3 regions of the Rhizobium brockwellii genome follow, and region 3 is predicted to be linked to each of the others. Evidence: riboswitches for the same ligand, from Rfam matches in the RefSeq annotation. Region 3 holds a riboswitch; each other region holds the start of a gene.
The links. Region 3 has a riboswitch for FMN ahead of ribN (riboflavin transporter RibN). Riboswitches for the same ligand answer to the same signal wherever they lie in the genome.
Positions count from the first base shown of each region.

Region 1 (7,094 bases), 960 kb from region 3:
GAAGATGGTCATCATCCACGGCCAGAAGGGCACGACGCCGGAAGTCGATCGCTCGAAGGGCTGCGCTGAATCTCTCAAGGCATATCCGGATGTCAAGGTTGTCGCCGAGCAGTTCTCGAACATCTGGAGCCAGGACGAAGGCTTCCAGATCATGCAGAATATGCTGCAGGCAAATCCGGACGTTTCGATCGTGTTCGCCCAAGCCGACGGCCTCGCCCTCGGCGCCGCGCAGGCGATCAAGGTCGCCAATCCTTCCCAGAAGATCGTGGTTGGCGGCTTCGATGGTGACACCGCAGCTCTCGAAGCGCTCAGCAAGGGCGTCTTCAACGTAACGGCGACCCAGCAGACGCAGAAGATGGGCCGCGACGCGGTTGAAAACGCCGCCAAGCTTGTCGCCGGAGAAAAGGTGCCACCGGTCCAGCTCCTGGATGCCACGCTGACAACCAAGGAAAACGTCGCAGGCTTCATCGCCAACCATCCGTAATGAAGTCGAGGTCTTGAGGAGGTGTGCCGTGACTGATCCAGTTCTTTCCCTGAGGGGCATATCCAAATGGTATGGGCCGCTCCAGGTTCTGAAGAATGTCAGCTTGGACGTTTATCCCGGCGAAGTGGTTGCACTTCTCGGTGAAAACGGCGCAGGCAAGTCAACGCTATCGGGCATTATCGCCGGGTCACGCACGCCGTCCGAAGGATCAATGACATGGCTGGGGCAGCCTTATGCCCCGGCCACCCCAAGGGAAGCGATCGACAAGGGCGTTGTCCTGATCCATCAGGAGCTGCAGCTTCTGCCGCAGCTGTCGATCGCGGAAAACGTCTTCATCGGACGTTGGCCGATGAAGAACGGCGCCGTCGACCGCGCCCAGATGGTTCGCCGGGCCCAGGACCAGCTCGCTCGCTTGAACCTTCACATACCCGCAACGCGGAAGGTCGCGGGCCTTTCCACGGCAAATCAGCAACTTATCGAGATCGCCAAGGCGCTGGCTCTCAACGCAAACCTCCTGATCCTCGATGAGCCGACAGCCGCCCTTGGCGGCGCGGAAACGGAAGCTCTCTTCGAACAGGTTCGGAAGCTTCGCTCACAAGGCGTCGGCATCGTCTACATTTCCCACCGCATGGAAGAGATCAAGCGAATAACCGACCGGATCGTCGTTCTTCGCGATGGCGAGCGCGTGCAGGAATTCTCCGACAGCGCGACACCGGTGCGAACGATCGTCGAGAGCATGGTCGGACGCCAGCTTGACCGCTTGTTCCCTGCCCTGCCGGTTCCGACTGACCATCCAGTACTCCAGGTGTCGGGGCTGTGCTCGCCGGACAACTCGTTCCGTGACGTTACCTTCGATGTGCGCGCCGGGGAAATTCTCGGAATCGCCGGACTGGTCGGCGCCGGCCGCACCGAACTTGTCCGCGCCATTTCGGGCGCGGACCCAATCAGTGCAGGTTCGATCAAGCTGGAAGGCGAAGAACTCAGGCTGCGCGATCCGGCGGATGCGATCTCCAAGGGCATCGTGATGGTCCCGGAAGACCGCAAGGAGCAAGGCCTGGTTGTCGGGCACCGGATCGGCGAGAACATCATCTACGCCAATCTCGACAAGCTGGGCGGGCGTTGGATTACGCCGAGCGTCAAGCGCTCGTTTGCGGAGAAGGCAGTGGCCAAGTTCGGCGTGAAAGGCCGTGCGGAGCAATATGCCTCCGACCTGTCGGGCGGCAACCAGCAGAAGGTTGTCATCGCGAAATGGCTGATGCGCGATCCCAAGGTCGTCGTACTCGACGAACCGACGAGAGGGATCGACGTCGGCGCCAGAGCGGGCATCTACGACATCATCGTCAATCTTGCCAAACGGGGCGTGGCGGTCATCGTCGTAAGCTCGGACCTGGAGGAAGTTCTCGGAGTCTCCAATCGCATTCTCGTGCTTGCACAAGGCAAACAGGCAGGCATTCTCAATCGTGACCAGGCAAATGACGTTTCGGTCATGGAGCTAGCCACCATCTAAACAGACAGAGAAAGGAAGAGCGGTGTCCGACATCACTCTGAACGCCCCGAAGCTTTTCGATCTCGGCGGCCAGGTTGCCATCGTTACCGGAGCTGGAAGCGGCATTGGGCAGCGCATTGCCATTGGCCTTGCGCAATGCGGCGCCGACGTGGCGCTGCTCGACCGCCGAACGGACGACGGATTGGCCAAGACGGCTGAACATATTCGCGCCGCCGGCCGCCGCTCGATCCAGATCGCGGCGGATGTCACGAGCAAATCTTCCCTTGGAGAGGCAATAGCACGGACCGAGGCCGATCTCGGCCCATTGACACTTGCAGTCAACGCGGCGGGCATCGCTAACGCGAACGCCGCGGAAGAGATGGAGGAGGACCAATATCAGACGTTGATGGATATCAACCTGAAGGGTGTCTTTCTTTCCTGCCAGGCCGAGGCTCGCGCCATGCTGAAGAATGGACGCGGCTCCATCGTCAATATCGCTTCCATGTCCGGCGTGATCGTAAACCGCGGGCTGAGCCAAGCGCACTATAACGCCTCCAAGGCAGGCGTCATCCATATGTCGAAGTCCATGGCGATGGAATGGGTCGACCGCGGCATTCGCGTCAACACCATCTCCCCCGGATACACGGCAACGCCTATGAACACCCGTCCCGAGATGGTTCATCAGACCAAGCTCTTCGAAGAGCAGACGCCAATGCAGCGAATGGCAGCGGTGGATGAGATGGTCGGTCCGGCGGTGTTCCTGCTGTCGAATGCGGCAAGTTTCGTGACCGGCGTCGATCTGCTCGTCGACGGCGGTTTCTGCTGCTGGTGATGCGATGAGAAAGCTCATTGCCGCCGCTGGAAAATGCACGGTCTCGCTTCCTCCCTGGCTGAGATCGAGGCGCTGAAGGGTAACGGGCATGACGGCGTGCGATATCGTCGTCTGCCCGCCCTTCACGCCGATCGAACGGACGGAGGGCTCGCGCGTCGTCGTCGGCGCTCAAGACTGCCTCAATTCGCGACAACCGGTTGAGCTCCAATAATGATCGGATGGCAGGTCGCACCCAGATTTGCTGTTCATCGACGGACACAAGGAAAGAGCATGAAACGCGTTGAGCAGAAGACTGTCGTTATTACCGGGGGTAGCCGCGGCATCGGAGCGGCAATCGCCAAACGCTTTGCGAAAGAAGGCGCCAATCTCGTCGTCTCGGCCAATGAGGACCTGGTCCACGGCGTCGCCGAACAGATCCGGGCCGAAGGCGGTAAGGCGATCTCCTTCATCGGCGATGTCACCGACAAGGCAAGCGTCACCGCCCTCTACGATGCCGCCGAGAAGGAATTCGGCTCGGTCGACGTTTCGATCCAGAATGCCGGCGTCATCACAATCGCCCGCGTCGAGGACCTGACCGAAAACGAGTGGGACAAGGTCATGGCCGTCAACACCAAGGGCGTCTTCCTCTGCGCCCAGGAGGCGATATCGAGAATGCGCAAGCACAAGCGCGGCGGCCGCATCATCAACACCGCTTCCGGCCAGGCGCGCGACGGCTTCATCTACACCCCGCATTATGCCGCCTCGAAAATGGGCGTCGTCGGCATCACCCAGAGCCTGGCCAAGGAAGTCGCGACAGAGAAGATCACCGTCAACGCCTTCTGCCCCGGCATCATCGAGACCGACATGTGGGCCTATAACGACCAGGCCTGGGGCAAGCTGCTCGGCAACTACGCCCCTGGCGAGCTGATGAAGGAATGGGTCGAGGGCATCCCGATGAAACGGGCCGGCTCCGGCGAAGACGTCGCCGGCCTGGTCACCTTCCTCGCCAGCGATGACGCCGCCTATATCACCGGCCAGACGATCAATGTCGACGGCGGCCTGATCATGTCCTGATGCAGGTCGCCCAAAACTGCGCAGCGGTTTTAGGACAACGACATACATGGAAAGATCAAACAACCAACGAAGCGCGGAAGGCGACACGGTCGTCGCCTCCGTGTGAACAGTGTGTCCATCGGCGTTAGGGCAGCTTTGCATTTTTGCCCGGTCAAGTGACCTTGCCATCCGCCTGTATTTGATCCTATCTTTGAAACGTTCTCAGGGCGGGGTGTAATTCCCCACCGGCGGTATCAGGAGCAATCCTGGAGCCCGCGAGCGCTTCCGGCACCTCCTGTCGGAAGGTCAGCAGATCCGGTGAGATGCCGGAGCCGACGGTATAGTCCGGATGGAAGAGGACAACACGGGCAGTCGCACTCCATCCCGGAGTCGGCTGACGTTTGTTCGCCCAAGGGCAGAAGGCACGCTCACGGATTGAGCTGAGCAGACCATGTCAGCCCGCTGACATAACCCTTGAAAGGCCAGACAGCATGACTATCGCAACAATCGAAGATGCCATATCAGCCGTTGCCAGCGGCAAGATGGTCGTCGTCGTCGACGACCAGAACCGGGAAAACGAAGGTGATATCGTGGTCGCGGCCGATGCCGTCACCCCGGAAACAATCGCCTTCATGATGACCCACGCCCGTGGACTCGTCTGCATCGCCATGCAATGCGAGCGCCTCGATGCACTCGATATTCCGCTGATGGTGCCCAACAACACGGAATCGCACAAAACTGCCTTCACGGTCTCGGTCGATTATCTCAAAGGCACGACGACGGGCATCTCGGCAGCCGATCGCGCCGCCACCGTCAGCGCCCTAGTCGACGATCGCGCAAAGCCCGCCGATTTCGCCCGCCCCGGCCACATCTTTCCGCTGCGCGCCAACCCCCGCGGCGTGCTCGGCCGCCCCGGCCACACCGAAGCCGCCGTCGATCTCGCCCGCCTCGCCGGAAGGATCCCAGCTGGCGTCATCTGCGAAGTCGCCAACGACGACGGAACCATGTCCCGTCTGCCCGAACTCACCCTCTTCGCCGAACGCCACAACCTCCCCCTCGTCACTATCGAGGACCTGGTCGCCTATCTCGACCGCCAAGCGGCAAAAGACATACGCGAAGTCGCCTGATCGATGCCTTTTTTGCGGCGGCATAGCCCGCTGCGACAAAGAACGACCCGCAACTATGGCTCTGACGGCACCTTCCCTTGCCGGTCCTATGTCCGGCTGATCGAAACCCCACCATCTGCCAGCATCGCCGTGCCGGTCACGAAGCTCGACATGTCGGAGGCGAGGAAAAGCGCCGCATTGGCGATCTCTTCGGGTTGCGCCATGCGTTTCAGCGCATGCAATCCCTCCACGAAGGCGAGCACTTCCGGCGTGGCATCAGGTGCGTTGGTGATGCTGGCGGGCGTGTCGGTGCCGCCGGGAAGCAGTGCGTTGACGCGGATCTTCTGTGCTCCGAGTTCGGCGGCGAGCACCTGCACGAAGCCGATCAGCCCCGCCTTGCTCGCCGCATAGGCGGCCATGCCAGGCATGCCGACGGTGTGGCCGACGAAAGTCGAGGTGAAGATCAGCGACCCGCCGCCTTTTCCCATCGCCGCCGACTGGTGCTTGGCGCCGAGGAAGGCGGCGGTGAGATTGGTCTCGATCGTCTCGCGCCAGCCCTCCACCGACAGCCCGGCGACCGGCCCCATCTCACCGAGGATGCCCGCATTGTTGAAGGCGATGTCGAGCCGGCCGAAACGCGAGACTGCCGTTTCGACGAGCCTTGCCTGCAGCGCCTCGTCCCTGACATCGCCTGATATGGCGACGGCCTGACCACTCTCCGCCTCGATTTCCGCAACAACGGCATCGAGCGCGTCCTGCCGCCGGCCGGTGACCACGAGCTTGGCGCCTTGCCGCGCAAAGAGTTTCGCCGCCGCGCGGCCGATGCCGGAGCTTGCGCCGGTGATGATTGCGATCTTGTCGTTGAGAAGTGTCATATCGATCTCTCCTTCGTTGTTGCGAGATCTGAGATGCTCAAACATCAGGCGATGCAGCCACCCGTTTCCCGCGCAGGAAGAGAAAAACGCCTATGGCCCGAACCGGCAGCACGACGGCGCGTCCTCATCGACGCCTTGATCGCGGCGTCGGGAATGTCGGAATTCACTTTATAAAACGGGGATTTGTCGGGACTTCCACCCACACCCCTGCGTTGACGTCAGCGCCATTGTGCACCGCATCATCGATTTATGGCCGATGTGACATTCATCCGATTCCCTTCATGCATCTTCGCGACTAAAAGGGGCGCACAGGTAACGGGAATCTCTTCATGCCGCGGTCACGCAATACTGAGGGCGCCATCTATATGAGCATGGCGATGGCCGGCTTTTCTGCAAGCGACGCTCTATCCAAATCGGTGATCGCCTATATGAACGCCGGCGAGATCATGTTCCTGCGCGGCCTCTTCACCAGCCTGCTTGTCTATCTGATCGCCCGGAAAATGGGAGCGCTGCGTTCCTGGCGCATCATGCTGCAGCCGATGATCATCTTCAGGATCATCTGCGAGACGCTCTCCGCCGTCACCTATATCACCGCGCTCGGCATGATGCCGATCGCCAATGCCTCGGCGATCCTGCAATCGCTGCCACTGGTCGTCACCTTCGGCGCGGCGCTCTTCTTCGGCGAGCCGGTCGGTTGGCGGCGCTGGTCGGCGATCCTCGTCGGCCTCGTCGGCGTGATGATCATCATCCGTCCCGGCCCTGATGGATTCACCCCCGCTGCCCTCCTCTGCGTCGGCGCGGTGCTGACGACGGCCGGCCGCGATCTCGCCACCCGGAGCATCAGTCCGGAAATCCCCTCGCTGATGATAACCGTCATCACCGCCATATCAGCCTCCTTCTTCGGTGCGCTGCTCATTCCGGTGCTCGGCGGCTGGCAGCCGGTCAGCGCCGCTGCCCTTGGGCATCTCGTGCTCGCTTCGGTGCTGGTGCTCGTTGGCTACCAGTCGGTCATCCTCGCCATGCGCACCGGCGAAATCTCCTTCGTCGCGCCATTCCGCTATACCAGCCTGATCTTTTCCTCTCTGCTCGGCTTCCTCTTCTTCGCCGAAGTGCCTGACAGCTGGACGCTCTTGGGGGCTGGGATCGTCATCGCCTCCGGCCTCTATACGTTCTATCGTGAGGCCAAGCGCCGTGTGTCGCCGATTGCGCAGGAATCCGCCCCGCGCGCGCCGGTTTGAGGAAGGATCATGGCTGAATTCTCGTTGGATAAATCTCATAC
Region 1 covers NZ_CP053439.1:2,289,665-2,296,758, forward strand. The annotation lists gene RLCC275e_RS11445 (sugar ABC transporter substrate-binding protein) at 1-484, shown strand, start outside; gene RLCC275e_RS11450 (sugar ABC transporter ATP-binding protein) at 513-1,991, shown strand; gene RLCC275e_RS11455 (SDR family oxidoreductase) at 2,014-2,802, shown strand; gene RLCC275e_RS11460 (glucose 1-dehydrogenase) at 3,073-3,855, shown strand; FMN riboswitch at 4,049-4,199, shown strand; gene ribB (3,4-dihydroxy-2-butanone-4-phosphate synthase) at 4,326-4,961, shown strand; gene RLCC275e_RS11470 (SDR family oxidoreductase) at 5,048-5,815, opposite strand; gene RLCC275e_RS11475 (DMT family transporter) at 6,145-7,053, shown strand; gene mobA (molybdenum cofactor guanylyltransferase MobA) at 7,063-7,094, shown strand, end outside.
Region 1: it holds a riboswitch for FMN, as region 3 does, so the genes downstream of both, ribB (3,4-dihydroxy-2-butanone-4-phosphate synthase) here and ribN (riboflavin transporter RibN) in region 3, are expected to answer to the same signal.

Region 2 (7,094 bases), 1.4 Mb from region 3:
CACTTTTCGGCATCATGCTCTACCGGGTCAGCGCGCCGTAGTTATATCAGTCAGTATTTGGTAAGCGGCAGAGACGCGATCCTCGTTGGGATAGTTTTTATTGGCCAAGATGACGATGCCAACTCGCTCTTCCGGGATGAATGCGACATAGGCGCCGAAACCATTCGTTGAGCCGGTCTTATTGATCCATACATCGTCGCGCGGTTCCATTGCGGGCATCAGTTGCTTGACGGGAGTGGTCTTCAGCATCGCGCTGGAATTGTTGTCCATCAGCGTCGCCGGCGTCGCGGGATAGGAATATTGCTCCCAAATAAGGTCTTGGGTCATCGCGCCGACATCGAAGTATCCCGTGTGCGTGTTCGTGATCGCCTGCTGGAGCTTCTCGTCCAGTTCGACCAGACCCATGTTCGCGTCGATGAACCGGATCATGTCGCCGGCTGTGGATTTCACTCCATAGGCCTCGGACGAAAGAATGGCGGGTGTCATCCGAGCCGGCTCACCGCTTCGCTTGTAGCCTTGGGCATAGTCGGCCATTCGCGATTTCGGCACATCGATAAACGTGCTTTTCAATCCAAGGGAGGGAAACAACTGGTCTTCCATAAGAGCTGCGAAATCTTTGCCCATGCTTTTTGCCGTTATATATCCGAGCGCGCCGATGCTTGGATTGGCGTATGTTCGGTGCGTTCCGGCGGCATATGATGGTTTCCAGCTTGCGAAATACTCCATCAGCTGCTTTTCGGTTTTTACTTCATCGGGAACTTGCAGCGGAAATCCGCCAGCCGTGTGCGTGCCCAAATTCATCAGCACGACATCGCCGAAGGGCCTTCCCTTCAACGACGGAAGATATTTGCTCGCCTTGTCCGACAGCGAAAGTCGGCCGGTGACATCCGCGTAGGAGGTGAGGGTGACTGTAAACGTTTTGCTGATCGATCCCAGTTCGAACATGGTCGCCGGGGTGACGGGCCTGTTGGTGTCCTTCGATTCGACGCCGTAGTTGAAGATGTGGTTCTGTCCGTCAGCGGTGATGGCAACGGCAATGCCCGGAATGCCGTATTTGTCCATGATTGGTTTTATCGTGGCGTCCGAGATGGTTTTCAGTTTCAGTTCGTCAGCTGCAAAGCCACTTGTGGAAATGCATGTCGAGACCAATGCGGCCGATAGAATTCCTATCCAATCACGCTTCATTTCTTCATCCTCTGAAAGCAGCTTCATCAGCAGCGCTAAGGCGCATGAGGACGGCATTTAATGGCACTGTTTTGCGGCAGCAAACGATGATATCTCGGAGGAGATCCAAGAAAATCTAGGGCTAAGATGGTTCGACAATTCCTCCCCTTAAATGGCTTGAGGGCCTTCGAAGCATCGGCGAGACATCTCAGCTTCACCCGGGCCGCGATCGAGCTTTGCGTTACCCAAGCCGCCGTAAGCCAGCAGGTCAAAAGCCTGGAGAAGCGATTGGGGGCTGCGCTTTTTCAGCGCCTCCCAAGAGGCTTGAAAATCACCGCAGAAGGCGAAGCCCTTTTGCCAACCTTGACCAATTCCTTCGATCAGATGGCGATCACGCTGGACCGGATTGAAGCCGGGCAGGTTCGGGAATTGCTGTTCCTGGGCGTGGTGGGAACGTTTGCCGTCGGCTGGTTGTTGCCAAGGCTTTCGGATTTTCAACAGCAGCACCCGTTCATCGATGTGCGCGTTTCGACAAACAATAATCGCGTCGATATCGCCGCCGAGGGACTGGACTTTGCCATTCGCTTCGGCAGTGGCTCCTGGCATGGCACAGAAGCGCTGCGCCTGTTCGAGGCTCCGCTCTCTCCTCTGTGTACGCCCAAATTGGCCGAGCGTTTAAGGTCGCCTTCAGACCTGGTCGAGGCGACGCTTTTGCGGAGCTATAGGGCGGACGAGTGGAGCACCTGGTTTGCGGCAGCGAGCGTTCCGCCGGCGGCGCAGATAAATGCGGGTATCGTATTCGACTCTTCCCTTGCCATGATGGAGGCGGCCCTGCAAGGACTGGGGATCGCCTTGGCGCCGCCGTCGATGTTTTCCAGACATCTGTCATCGGGAGCTATAAAACAGCCTTTTCCTACGACCATATCGTTGGGGAGCTACTGGCTAACCCGGCTGCAATCGAAGCCGCCAACTGCAGCCATGCTCACATTTTCCGATTGGATAACGTCGCAGATGTCTCCCGCATCGCAATGACGGCTTCCGGCGCACCCAATATCCGACTTCGGACCGCGCCGCGGTGGATGGGGCCGGCACGAAGCCGAAATGTTTCTGGAAGCGGATGGCGAAGCGCGAGGCGGACTCGTATCTGACGTCCGGGCGATATGGCCGACGAGATAATCGGTTGACTGCAACAGCGAGATGGCGGGGGACTGACGCCGGCAAGGAGACCGGTGAGATTGATGAGGCGAAGACACGATAAAGTGTTTCGGTATGGCGGGCGCCATACCGAAGTTCCCTTACTTCTCAGAGGATGTCACCGCCTATAGAGGCAGCTGCTTGCCGGCCTGTTCGCTGACCATGTATTCGGCGTACCAGTCCGGCCAGTTGTCGTCGTGTTTGCCGCCGTTTCGCTTCTCGTGTTCACCGTGGGCGGTCGCCGCACGGCGCATGGCTGAAGCGAGATCGGTCGAGGTCGTGAATGTCGTCCCGTCGCCGTCGATGCGTCCCGGCAGGCGCGTGGTCACTTCCTGGAACAGCCAACCGTTGCCGTCGGGATCCTTGAAGGAGGCGAAAGAGCGGTAGCTGCGGTGATCGGGATCGCGACCGGCAATCCGCAGCCGCCCGAACAGATAGGGTTCGTCCTTGCCGGCATAGACGCCGGCTGCATCATGGAAGACTTCGCTGACCTCGACGCCGCGGGCGATGAGATCACGGCGGGCGGCCTCGATGTCGGAGACGACGAGGTAGAGGCCCTGTGCGGAGCCGGGGGCGGCGGCCGTGACGTTCTTGCCGAAGATGATCGCGCAGCCGGAGCCGGGCGGCGTAAACTGGATCACCCGAAAATCGGCATCATTGGCGAAGTCGGCGTCGAGCCGCCAGCCCAGCCCGTCGTAAAAGCGCTTGGCGCGGTCGACATCGGAAACAGGGATGACGACCACCTCGAGCTTGGTGTCGACGGGCTGTGTTCTCGGGGTCTCAATGGGGGGGTCACTGCGCATGGCATTGCTCATCTTCAGCTCCTTGGCGTTTTGGATGCGTTAAGAATGGCGATACATGTCGCCGACCAGTGGACCACAGCGCGGTGAGGCCGTCGAATCAATTATTCTGTCCGATTTGGCTGGTATTGGCAGATTTTTATCGAAGCGGCGGGACTGTTCCCGCCGTCTTCTGTTCGTCGAACCGCTGAGACTACGCGGCAAGAGCGGCGCGGGTTTTGCCGATCGTCAGAGCTGCCTTTGCCGCTTCACGGCCTTTCTCGACGAAATGTGCGCGGTAGATTTGCTTGTGGTGCTCGGTTTCCTGATACTGATGCGGCGTCAGCGACACCGACAGTACCGGTACGCCGGTATCCATGCCGGCGCGCATCAGCCCATCGACGACGGCCTGGGCGACGAATTCGTGGCGGTAGATTCCGCCGTCGACGACGAAGGCGGCGGCAACGACGGCGCCGTAACGTCCGGTTGCCGCAAGATCGCGGGACAGCAGCGGCATCTCGAATGCGCCGGGAACATCGAACACGTCGACCTGCTCGGGCGGAACGAGCTGGTAGAAGCCATCAAGGGCGCGGTCGACGATGTCAGCGTGCCAACTGGCTTTGACGAAGGCATAGCGGGTGGGTGTCATGGTAATCTCCTTTGGCGAACAGACACATCACCCAAGGCGATCACGAACGTCCCCGACAGCCGCAAGGGCGGCAGGAACGCACGTTCTCTTTCATCCGGACTATGACCGTCGGCTCAGGCATCTCACCTGATCTGCTGACCCTTCCTAAGAAGGCGCTCGCGGGCTCGCAATCAGAATTGCATACCGCCGGTAGGGACTTGCACCCCGCCCTGAGAACGGCGCGGACAATAGGGGGAAGGCGGCGGGCTGGCAATAGGTCGAAATGCTTTCGCGGCCGGAGCTGGATCAGGGCTCCCTAAGAGCGGCGATTCCGTTCGTTCGTCGATGGCGACGGACAATCCCTCTTGCGGACGAGGAGCTTGCGCCTACATGCTCTCGGTGAGGGCATCCACGTCAGAAGCACGACAAGACAGGACGCGCTGTCTCCGCCTGGGCGGGGCCGTGACAACCATGGGAGAGAGTGATGCCAGAATCTTTCGTCGTTCACCGCGAGGCGCATATCGCGGCGCCGCCGGCCGCAGTGTTTGCGCTGATGATCGATCCGGAGAAGATCCTGCGCTGGATGGGAACGGAAGCGCAGGTCGAGCCGCAGCCCGGCGGGCTCTATCTCGTCAACGTCACCGGCGCCCGCTTTGCGCGCGGCTCGTTTCGTGAGGTGGTGCCGGTTCATCGCCTTGCTTACAGCTTCGGCTGGGACGGCAGCGAAGTGGTGCCGCCAGGGTCGAGCCTGGTCGAGATCGATCTGATCGAGCAGGGGGGCGGAACGCTGCTGCGGCTCACCCATAGCGGCCTGCCCAGCGCCGATCAATGCGCCGGCCATGCGGAAGGCTGGGCGCATTACCTCGGGCGCCTGACCGAGGTCGCCGGCGGGCGTGATCCGGGTCCCGACGCTTTTTACGGCCGGACATGAACAATTTTTGCGGGCAACCGTGCGTCTCTGAAGCGCTTCTTTTTCCCCGCAAACATGAACGCGCAGTTCATCTCCAGTTCAATTTGGCGGCCATAAGGTGTGGGCGGCTGGATTGAAATGGAGTTCTCGATGAAGGCACTTTCTATCGCGGCTGCCTTGCTCGCTGGCAGCCTCTCGATCGGTACCGCGGAGGCGATGCCGATGGGGACAATCAATGTCCAGAGCAATGTCACAAAGGTCGACTACGCCTGCGGTCGCGGATGGCATCTGACGCGCTGGGGCGAATGCCGGCGAAGCTGGAGACGCCCGCCGCCGGTCGCTTTCTACGGTGGTCCGCCCCGCTGGGGCTGGGAGCGGCGTCACCGCGATTGGGATGGGCCGCGCTGGCGCCATGAGCGGCGTTGGGATCGCGACCGTCGTTGGCGGGATGACTAAGGGTCTCGCTTAGATGCAAATGGACGAAGGCCGGAGCGATTTTTGCCCGGCCTTTTCTCATGAAACGGCTTCGCTGACGCTGACAGCCAGCGTTCTTGCGATTTGCTCGAGAGGGTCAGATCCTGCTGACGAGGCAGTGCTTGTCGTCGATCAATTCCTCTAGTTCGACGGGATCCTTGACACCGAATTCGAACCATTCGACGAGTTCCTTCGCCTTGCGGCTGCTCTCCTCCGCCGTCAGCTCGACCTGATACCTTTCGCACCATCGCCGAAGGATCGACGTCAGCAGCGTCATGTCATTCCCATCCAGCGGATCTTTCGGCCAGAATATCGTGCCCATCGTACCCCTCAATCACACGATGACGAATGGCCCTATAATGGAATCAAAGTCGCGCAAGTTTAAAGTGTTTATTTTTTGTTTTCCACCGCGGCGCATGGTTTTTCGACAGGGGAGTGGACGTCTTTTTCCGAGCCCGGGGATGACCGCAAGCGGTCACTCCGGGATGTCCTTGCGGCCGCCCCGGTGAGCGTGCGATGTTAAGCTATGGATCTGCCATCCCCCCTTGCCTGGCTGGTTGACGAGGCCGGGGCCTTGCCTGGTCCCGAACGGTTTCTGGCCGAGCTCGGGCGCCGGTTGCTGGCCGATGGCCTGCCGATTTCCGGCGGCGCGCTGACGCTTTCGGTGCAGCATCCGATCATTGCGCGGCGTACCTGGCTGTGGCGGGCCGAGACCGGTGCTGTCATCGAGGCTTTGGCCTTTGCCGCGGCGCCGCAGAGCGAGGCCGGGCGCGAGTGGCTGGCCGGGCTCGGGCCGGTATGGGAAGCCAGGATCGGGCCTGCGCAGGATAATCAGGCATTGGACAGCCCGCTGCTCGGCTGGGCGGGGGTTGCAAACGGGGCAGGGAGCAGCGCATTCGGCCGGGTCCAGGCTGGCCTGCTGCGCGAAGTCGCGCGTTTTTCCGCAGCCCCGCTCGCCGCTTTGGCGGCGCGGGAGGCGCGGGCCGCGCTGCTTGAAGCCTATCTCGGCCGGCGCAGTGCCGCCCGGGTGCAGGCCGGCGCCCTTGCCCGCGGCACCGGCGAGACCATCCGCGCAGCCCTTCTCTGCGCCGATCTGCGCGACTTCACCGCGCTCTCCGAAGTGACCGAGCCTCACGTCATGATCACGGCATTGGACGCTTGGTTCGACCGTGTCGCAGGCGCCGTGCATGCCTTCGGGGGCGAGGTGCTGAAGTTCATCGGCGACGGTGTGCTGGCGATCTTTCCGGTCACGGTTACGTCGGGCGAGGGCGACTCTGCCCGAGGGGATCGCGAGGCCTGCGAGGCCGCACTGCGCGCGGTCGCCGCCAGCCGTGCCGGCATGGTTCATCTCGACCAGGTGCGCCAAGCGCAGGGGCTGGCGCCGCTGCCCTTCGGCGCAGCATTGCATTTCGGCGAGATCCTGTGGGGGAATATTGGTGCTGCAGACCGGTTGGACTTCACCGCCATCGGCCCCGCCGTCAATCTGGTCAGCCGGCTGGAAGGGCTGTGTAAGCCGCTCGGCCGAAGCGTTCTGATCTCGGGCGCGGTGGCGGCGAATACGGCGACGACCCTGATCCCGCTCGGAGAACATCTATTGCGCGGCATCGCCCAACCTTGTGCGGTCTTCACCCTGCCGGAGGATTGAGCCGCGGGCAGGGTGCTCGCATTTATGCAAAGAAATCTTTGCAAAGATATCTTTGCAATAGTAGGCTGCCGGCATGAAAAATCCGCGCCCGCAGCCTGTTCAATCCGTCGCCACACCCCGCACCCTCAGCCGCGTCGTGCCCGATCCGACCGCGCTGAAGGCGCTGACGCATCCTGTCCGGCTGCGCATGCTCGGCATGCTCAGGCTCGATGGACCCGCCACGGCGACGCAGCTGGCCGTGCGGCTAGGCTTAAATAGCGGCGCGACCAGCTATCACCTGCGCCAGCTTGCCCAATACGG
Region 2 covers NZ_CP053439.1:2,695,949-2,703,042, reverse strand. The annotation lists gene ampC (class C beta-lactamase) at 28-1,185, opposite strand; gene RLCC275e_RS13525 (LysR family transcriptional regulator) at 1,312-2,196, shown strand; gene RLCC275e_RS13520 (VOC family protein) at 2,484-3,173, opposite strand; gene RLCC275e_RS13515 (6,7-dimethyl-8-ribityllumazine synthase) at 3,352-3,786, opposite strand; FMN riboswitch at 3,865-4,007, opposite strand; gene RLCC275e_RS13510 (SRPBCC family protein) at 4,250-4,696, shown strand; gene RLCC275e_RS13505 (GCG_CRPN prefix-to-repeats domain-containing protein) at 4,826-5,131, shown strand; gene RLCC275e_RS13500 (hypothetical protein) at 5,247-5,471, opposite strand; gene RLCC275e_RS13495 (adenylate/guanylate cyclase domain-containing protein) at 5,676-6,794, shown strand; gene RLCC275e_RS13490 (winged helix-turn-helix domain-containing protein) at 6,868-7,094, shown strand, end outside.
Region 2: it holds a riboswitch for FMN, as region 3 does, so the genes downstream of both, RLCC275e_RS13515 (6,7-dimethyl-8-ribityllumazine synthase) here and ribN (riboflavin transporter RibN) in region 3, are expected to answer to the same signal.

Region 3 (7,094 bases):
CGGTCTCGACAAGGTCAAGGAGCGCATCGTCGAATATCTGGCCGTGCAGGCCCGCGCGACCAAAATCAAGGGCCCGATCCTCTGCCTCGTCGGCCCTCCGGGCGTCGGCAAGACCTCGCTCGCCCAGTCGATCGCCAAGGCGACCGGCCGTGAGTATGTCCGTATGGCGCTTGGCGGCGTTCGTGACGAAGCCGAAATCCGCGGTCACCGCCGCACCTATATCGGCTCGATGCCCGGCAAGGTCATCCAGTCGATGAAGAAGGCGAAGAAGTCCAACCCGCTGTTCTTGCTCGATGAAATCGACAAGCTCGGCCAGGACTATCGCGGCGATCCGTCTTCGGCTCTGCTCGAAGTGCTCGATCCGGCGCAGAACATGACATTCATGGATCACTATCTGGAAGTCGAATACGACCTGTCGGATGTGATGTTCATCACGACGGCGAATACGCTGAACATTCCAGCGCCTCTCATGGACCGCATGGAGATCATCCGTATCGCCGGCTACACCGAGGATGAAAAGCGCGAAATCGCCAAGCGGCACCTGTTGCCGAAGGCCATCAGGGAACATGCGTTGCAGCCGGAAGAATTCTCGGTCAGCGACGACGCCCTGATGTCGATCAGCCAGCAGTACACCCGCGAAGCCGGCGTCCGCAACTTCGAACGCGAATTGATGAAACTCGCCCGCAAGGCGGTCACCGAGATCATCAAGGGCAAGACGAAGGCCGTTCACGTGACGGCTGCCAACATCTCCGACTATCTGGGCGTCCCGCGCTTCCGCCATGGCGAAGCAGAGGGCGAGGATCAGGTCGGCGTCGTGACCGGTCTTGCCTGGACGGAAGTCGGTGGCGAGCTGCTGACCATCGAAGGCGTGATGATGCCGGGCAAGGGCCGCATGACGGTCACCGGCAATCTGAAGGAAGTCATGAAGGAATCGATCTCGGCAGCGGCCTCCTATGTCCGCTCGCGCGCTGTCGACTTCGGCATCGAGCCGCCGCGCTTCGACAAGAGCGACATCCACGTGCACGTGCCGGAAGGCGCAACCCCGAAGGATGGTCCCTCGGCCGGCGTTGCCATGGCAACCGCGATCGTCTCGATCATGACCGGCATCCCTGTGGACAGGCATGTGGCCATGACCGGTGAAATCACCCTTCGTGGCCGTGTGCTGCCGATCGGCGGTCTCAAGGAAAAGCTGCTCGCAGCGCTTCGCGGCGGCATCAAGAAGGTGCTGATTCCAGAGGAAAACGCCAAGGACCTGGCGGAGATTCCGGATAACGTGAAGAACAACATGGAGATCATCCCGGTATCCCGCATGGGCGAGGTGATCAAGCATGCGCTGATCCGGCGGCCGGAGCCGATCGAATGGGATGGCACTGTGGAAACGCCGGTCATCACATCGGTCGAAGGCCTCGATGAGACAGGCGCAACCATAGCGCATTGAGTGGCCTTTGCCACATTTATGCCCAATTGGCCCAAAACACGGAAAAAGGCTGGCGGAAACGCCAGCCTTTTTTGTGAAAACGTCATGTAGACGCTTGCTTTTCCTTGATTTGCAGGGCTTTTGGGTTTTCGGCGGGCCTGATGAAACCTATTCTGCGCCTAGCTTACTTTTGAGTCGTTTCATACCATTTAGAAAGGGGTGGAAACATGAACAAGAATGAACTCGTGTCCGCAGTAGCCGAAAAGGCAGGACTGACGAAGTCTGACGCGGCTTCCGCTGTTGACGCGGTTTTCGACGTTGTCCAGGCTGAACTCAAGAACAAGGGCGACATTCGCCTTGCGGGTTTCGGCAGCTTCACCGTTTCTCATCGTGCCGCAACGAAGGGCCGTAACCCGTCGACGGGCGCTGAAGTCGACATTCCGGCTCGCAACGTGCCGAAATTCACGCCCGGCAAGGGCCTGAAGGACGCCGTCAACGGTTGATCTGAGATTATCCACCAGCCGGAAACGAGACCGGCTGTGCAGGATTTGAGAGGGGTTCGGCTTTGCCGAACCCCTTTTGTTTAGGCGGATCTTGCCGTCGCCGGGGCTTTGATCTACGACAGTTCTGTTCTCAGGGCGGGGTGAAACTCCCCACCGGCGGTAAGGGTTTCGGCCTGAGCCCGCGAGCGCCTTCTTTCGCGCCGATGCGGAGGAGGGGTCAGCAGATCCGGTGTGATTCCGGAGCCGACGGTTAAAGTCCGGATGGAAGAGAATGAGTGTTCGGTCGTGCGAAGGGCGGGGTCCGCCGTGTCGCTCGTGTCCGTGCCTCATGCGTCCTGATTTATGTTGGTCCCTGTTATGGATGAAAGACATGAATCAGACTTCCCTTGCCGTCGAGCCGTCCCGCGCCGTTGTCGGTGCCATCTGGATGGTCCTTGCCGGCATTGCCTTTTCGCTTCTCAACGTCGTCACCCAATGGCTGACGATGAAGCTTGCCTTTCCCTCGGCGTCGGCAGCCTTCTGGCAATATGGCTTCGCCTTCCTGTTTTCGCTGCCGTTCCTGAAGAGGCTCGGCATTGCGGCGATGCGCACGCACTATCCCTGGCGTCACCTCGCGCGCGTCGCGCTTGCCGCGCTCGGCGTCGAGGCTTGGGTCGCCGGCCTTGCCGCGGTGCCGATCTGGCAGGCGATCGCACTGGTGATGACCTCGCCCTTCTTCATCATTCTGGGCGCCCGGCTTTTCCTCGGTGAGCGCGTCGGCCCGGCCCGCTGGGCTGCGACGGCGGCGGGCTTCACCGGAGCGATGATCATTTTGCAGCCATGGTCTGATGGTTTTGGCTGGGCGGCTCTCTTGCCTGTGCTTTCGGCGCTGCTGTGGGGCGCCTCGTCGCTGATCACCAAGAGCCTGACGGGCATCGAACGACCGGAGACGATCACCGTCTGGCTGCTCGTTCTGCTGACGCCGATAAATGGCGGGCTGGCGCTCGCGGCAGGTTTTGCAGTGCCGACGGGTGCAACCCTTGCCCTGTTCCTGCTGGCGGGGCTGCTGACCGCTGCAGCGCAGTATTTCCTGACGCTTGCCTATGCCGCAGCGGATGCCGCCTACGTCCAGCCGTTCGACGATCTGAAGCTGCCGTTGAACGTGCTGGCCGGTTGGCTGTTCTTTGGTTATGCGCCGGCGGGTTACCTGTGGTTGGGAGCGGCTCTCATCCTGTCTGCTTCGCTGTTCATCATGCGAAACGAGATGCGCCGGGAGCGCAAACCAGCCTGACATGATCTGGCGCAAAATGCCGAATCTGTCATGCCTCTGTCATGCCGCTCGCGCAGAAAACTCATGTTTCGAATGTTCGACACATGGGGGACTTCATGACAATTTCATCGCGCAAGGCAGCGCTCGCTGCCGTGCTTCTCGCGTCCGTCGCCTTTCCGGCTGCGGCCGAGCCGGTTTTCAACCGCATCGCGTCCTTCCCGGTCGCAGAGAACCTGCCTGTTGATAAGGACAAGCTTTCGGTGAGCTCCGCCGAAATCATCACCGCGACCGACGACGGCAACACGCTGATCTATAGCGACAGCCCGCTCGGCGCGATCGGCTTCATCGACATTACTGATGCCAAGGCTCCGAAGGCCGGCGGCGCGGTGATGATGGACGGCGAGCCGACATCAGTCACCTCGAGCGCCGGCAAGGCGCTCGTTGCCGTCAACACCTCCGAAAGCAAGGCGAAGCCCTCGGGTCGTCTGGCGATCGTCGACGTGGCGACCAAGAAGATCGAGAACAGCTGCGATCTCGGCGGCCAGCCGGATTCGATCGCCCTCAACAAGGACAAGACGATCGGCGCCATCGCAATCGAAAACGAGCGCGACGAAGACGTCAATGACGGCAAGATCCCACAAATGCCGGTCGGCGACCTCGTCGTCTTCCAGGTCAAGAACGGCACCGTCGATTGCGGCACTATCAAGCATGTGGCGCTGACCGGGCTTGCCGGCGTCGCCCCTGAAGATCCGGAGCCTGAATTCGTCGCCTTCAACGGCCTGAACGAGATTGCCCTGACACTGCAGGAAAACAATGAGATCGTCATCATCGACGCCAACACGGCTGAAGTGAAGACGCATTTCTCCGCCGGCAGCGTCGATCTCATGGGTATCGACACCAAGCGTGACGGCGCCCTGAAATTCTCAGGCGAAGCCAAGGGCGTGCTGCGCGAACCGGACGCCGTGAAGTGGCTGGACGACAACCGCCTGGTCGTCGCCAATGAAGGCGACTACCAGGGCGGCTCGCGCGGCTTCACCATCTTCGACAAGACGGGTAAGCTTCTCTACGAATCGGGCGCATCCTTCGAACGCGCCGTCGCCCATATCGGCCACTATCCGGAAAGCCGCTCGGGATCGAAGGGCGTCGAGCCGGAAGGCCTCGAAGCCGCCAAGTTCGGCGACGACAAGTATTTCTTCCTGCTCGCCGAGCGCGCCTCGGTCGTCGGCGTTTTCAAGGATACCGGCGCCGATCCCGAACTCGTCCAGCTGCTGCCATCAGGCATTTCGCCGGAAGGCGCGATCGCCATTCCCGCCCGCAATCTCTTTGCGACCGCCAACGAGCTCGACCTCGGCAAGGATGGCGGCGCGCGCTCGCATGTGATGATCTACGAGCGCTCGGAAGGCGAAAAGGCCTATCCGCAGATCGTTTCCGCCGAGAAGGACGGTAATCCGATCGGCTTTGCAGCCCTTTCGGGTCTCGCCGCCGTTCCAGGCAAGCCGGGCATGCTCTACGCCGTCAGCGACAGCGTTCTGGGTTCGCAGCCGACGATCTACACGATCGATGCCAGCAAGAAGCCGGCCGTCATCACCGACGCCCTCGTCGTCAAGCGTGACGGCGCCCCGGCCCAGAAGCTCGACATTGAAGGCATCGCGGCTGCCGCCGACGGCTCCTTCTGGCTCGCCTCGGAAGGTTACAGCGAGCGTCTTGTCCCGCACGCCCTCTACAACGTCAATGCCAAGGGCGACATCAAGGCCGAGATCGCCCTGCCGAAGGAGCTCGTCGCCAACGAAATCCGCTACGGCTTCGAAGGCGTGACCATTGTCGGCACCGGCGACGATGCAACGCTGTGGATGGCGGTCCAGCGTGAGTGGAGCGATGACGAGAAGGGCTTCGTCAAGCTCGTCTCCTATAATCCGAAGAAGAAGGAATGGGGTGCTGTGCGCTATCCGCTCGACAAGACAGAAAGCGGCTGGGTCGGCCTGTCGGAAATTTCCGCCCAGGGCGACAGCGTCTACATCATCGAGCGCGACAACCTTGTCGGTGACGCCGCCAGGCTGAAGAAGCTCTACAAGGTCGCGATTTCGGAGCTGAAGCCGGCCAAGCTCGGCGGCGAGCTGCCGGTCGTCAAGAAGACCGAGGCCCACGACTTCCTCGGTGAGCTGAAGTCTGCGACCAACGGTTACGTGCTGGACAAGCTTGAAGGCTTCACCTTCGACGCATCGGGCAAGCCCTATGCGGTCACCGATAATGACGGCGTCAGCGACTCCTCCGGCGAGACCCTGTTCTTTGCGGTCGATCTCGTCGGCACCAACTGAGCCCACCAACTGACCTTGACGGATCGCTGATATGAAAATGGCCGGGCGAAAACCCGGCCATTTGCATTTTGGAGTGTTGGACGCCTACCAGCGCTGATGCACATGCGGCGCGATCAGCCGCTCGTAGATCTGGCGCGTTGCGGCCATGACATCGGCCGAAAGCGGCGCAAGGTCGGCGGCGGCCGCATTGCCCTTGGCCTGCTCGGCGTTACGCGCGCCGGGGATGACGACGGTGACGGCGTCGCTCATCAGGATCCACCGGAGCGCGAAGGCGGCCATCGTGGCGCCCCCGGGCACCAGCTTGCGCACCTCTTCCACCGCCTGCAGGCCGACCTCGAAGGGCACGCCGGCAAAGGTCTCGCCGACATCGAAGGCTTCGCCGTTGCGGTTGAAATTGCGGTGGTCGTCGCTGGCGAAATGCGTGTCCCGGGTGATCTTGCCGGAGAGAAGACCGCTTGCGAGCGGCACACGGGCGATGATCGCCACATTCCTGCGGCGTGCTTCCTGGAAGAACAGGTGATCGGGGCGCTGGCGGAAGATGTTGTAGATGATCTGGATGCTGACGACGCCGGGATATTCGATCGCCTTCAGCGCGTCTTCGACCTTTTCGACGCTGACGCCGTAACCCTTGATCTTGCCGGCCTTCTGCAGCGCGTCCAGAGCCCCGAAGACCTCCGGCTGGTAAAGCACGTCGCGCGGCGGGCAGTGGAGCTGCACGAGGTCGAGGCTGTCGACGGCAAGATTCGTCAGGCTGCGGTCGATAAAGCCTTCGAGATTAACTTTTGTGTAGCCTTCGGCGACATGCGGGTTGAGACGGCGGCCCGCCTTGGTGGCGACCATCGGCCGTTCACCGCCACGCGTCTTCAGCACGTCGGCAATGATCTTTTCCGAGCGGCCGTCGCCATAGACATCCGCCGTGTCGATGAATGTCATGCCGGCATCGAGTGCGGCATTCAGCGCCGCGCGTCCGTCCGCCTCGCTGATATCGCCCCAGGAGCCGCCGATCTGCCAGGCGCCGAAGCCGACATTGGTGACGGTGAAGGGCATGCGGCCAAAAGCATGGTGTTTCATGAAAAATCCTCCCTACTGCATGTCGCCCGGAAGTGTGCGGGGAACAACGACATGCATAAAAACAAAGAGCCAAAGCGCGTCGCATGATTCAAGCAAGGTGCGACGCGCTGATGAAAGACAATGGCACTATCAGCCGGGTGACTTTGCGGCAATTGTCGATCCGGCTTTGATTGGTCGCTCCGATGAAATATCGTTCTGCTACAAGGCTTCAACCGCATGGATGGAAAAGGACAGATCATGGAGATCAAACCCGTCGGCTCTCGCCCCTCGACGAAGCCACCGGCCGACTATTTCACCGGCGCCGTTCGCCAGGATCCGCTGATGGAGACGCCGCCGCCGGCACGGGCGAGGGCGGTCTCCGTCACCTTCGAGCCTGGCGCCCGCACGGCCTGGCATACGCATCCGCTGGGACAGACGCTGATCGTGACATCAGGCAAGGGCATCGCCCAGAGCTGGGGCGGGGGCATTCGCGAGATCCGCGCCGGCGATACCGTCTGGTTCTCGCCGGGCGAAAAACATTGGCACGGTGCTGCCCCGGA
Region 3 covers NZ_CP053439.1:1,332,643-1,339,736, forward strand. The annotation lists gene lon (endopeptidase La) at 1-1,438, shown strand, start outside; gene hupB (DNA-binding protein HupB) at 1,645-1,920, shown strand; FMN riboswitch at 2,043-2,197, shown strand; gene ribN (riboflavin transporter RibN) at 2,282-3,190, shown strand; gene RLCC275e_RS06745 (esterase-like activity of phytase family protein) at 3,274-5,484, shown strand; gene RLCC275e_RS06750 (aldo/keto reductase) at 5,569-6,555, opposite strand; gene RLCC275e_RS06755 ((R)-mandelonitrile lyase) at 6,793-7,094, shown strand, end outside.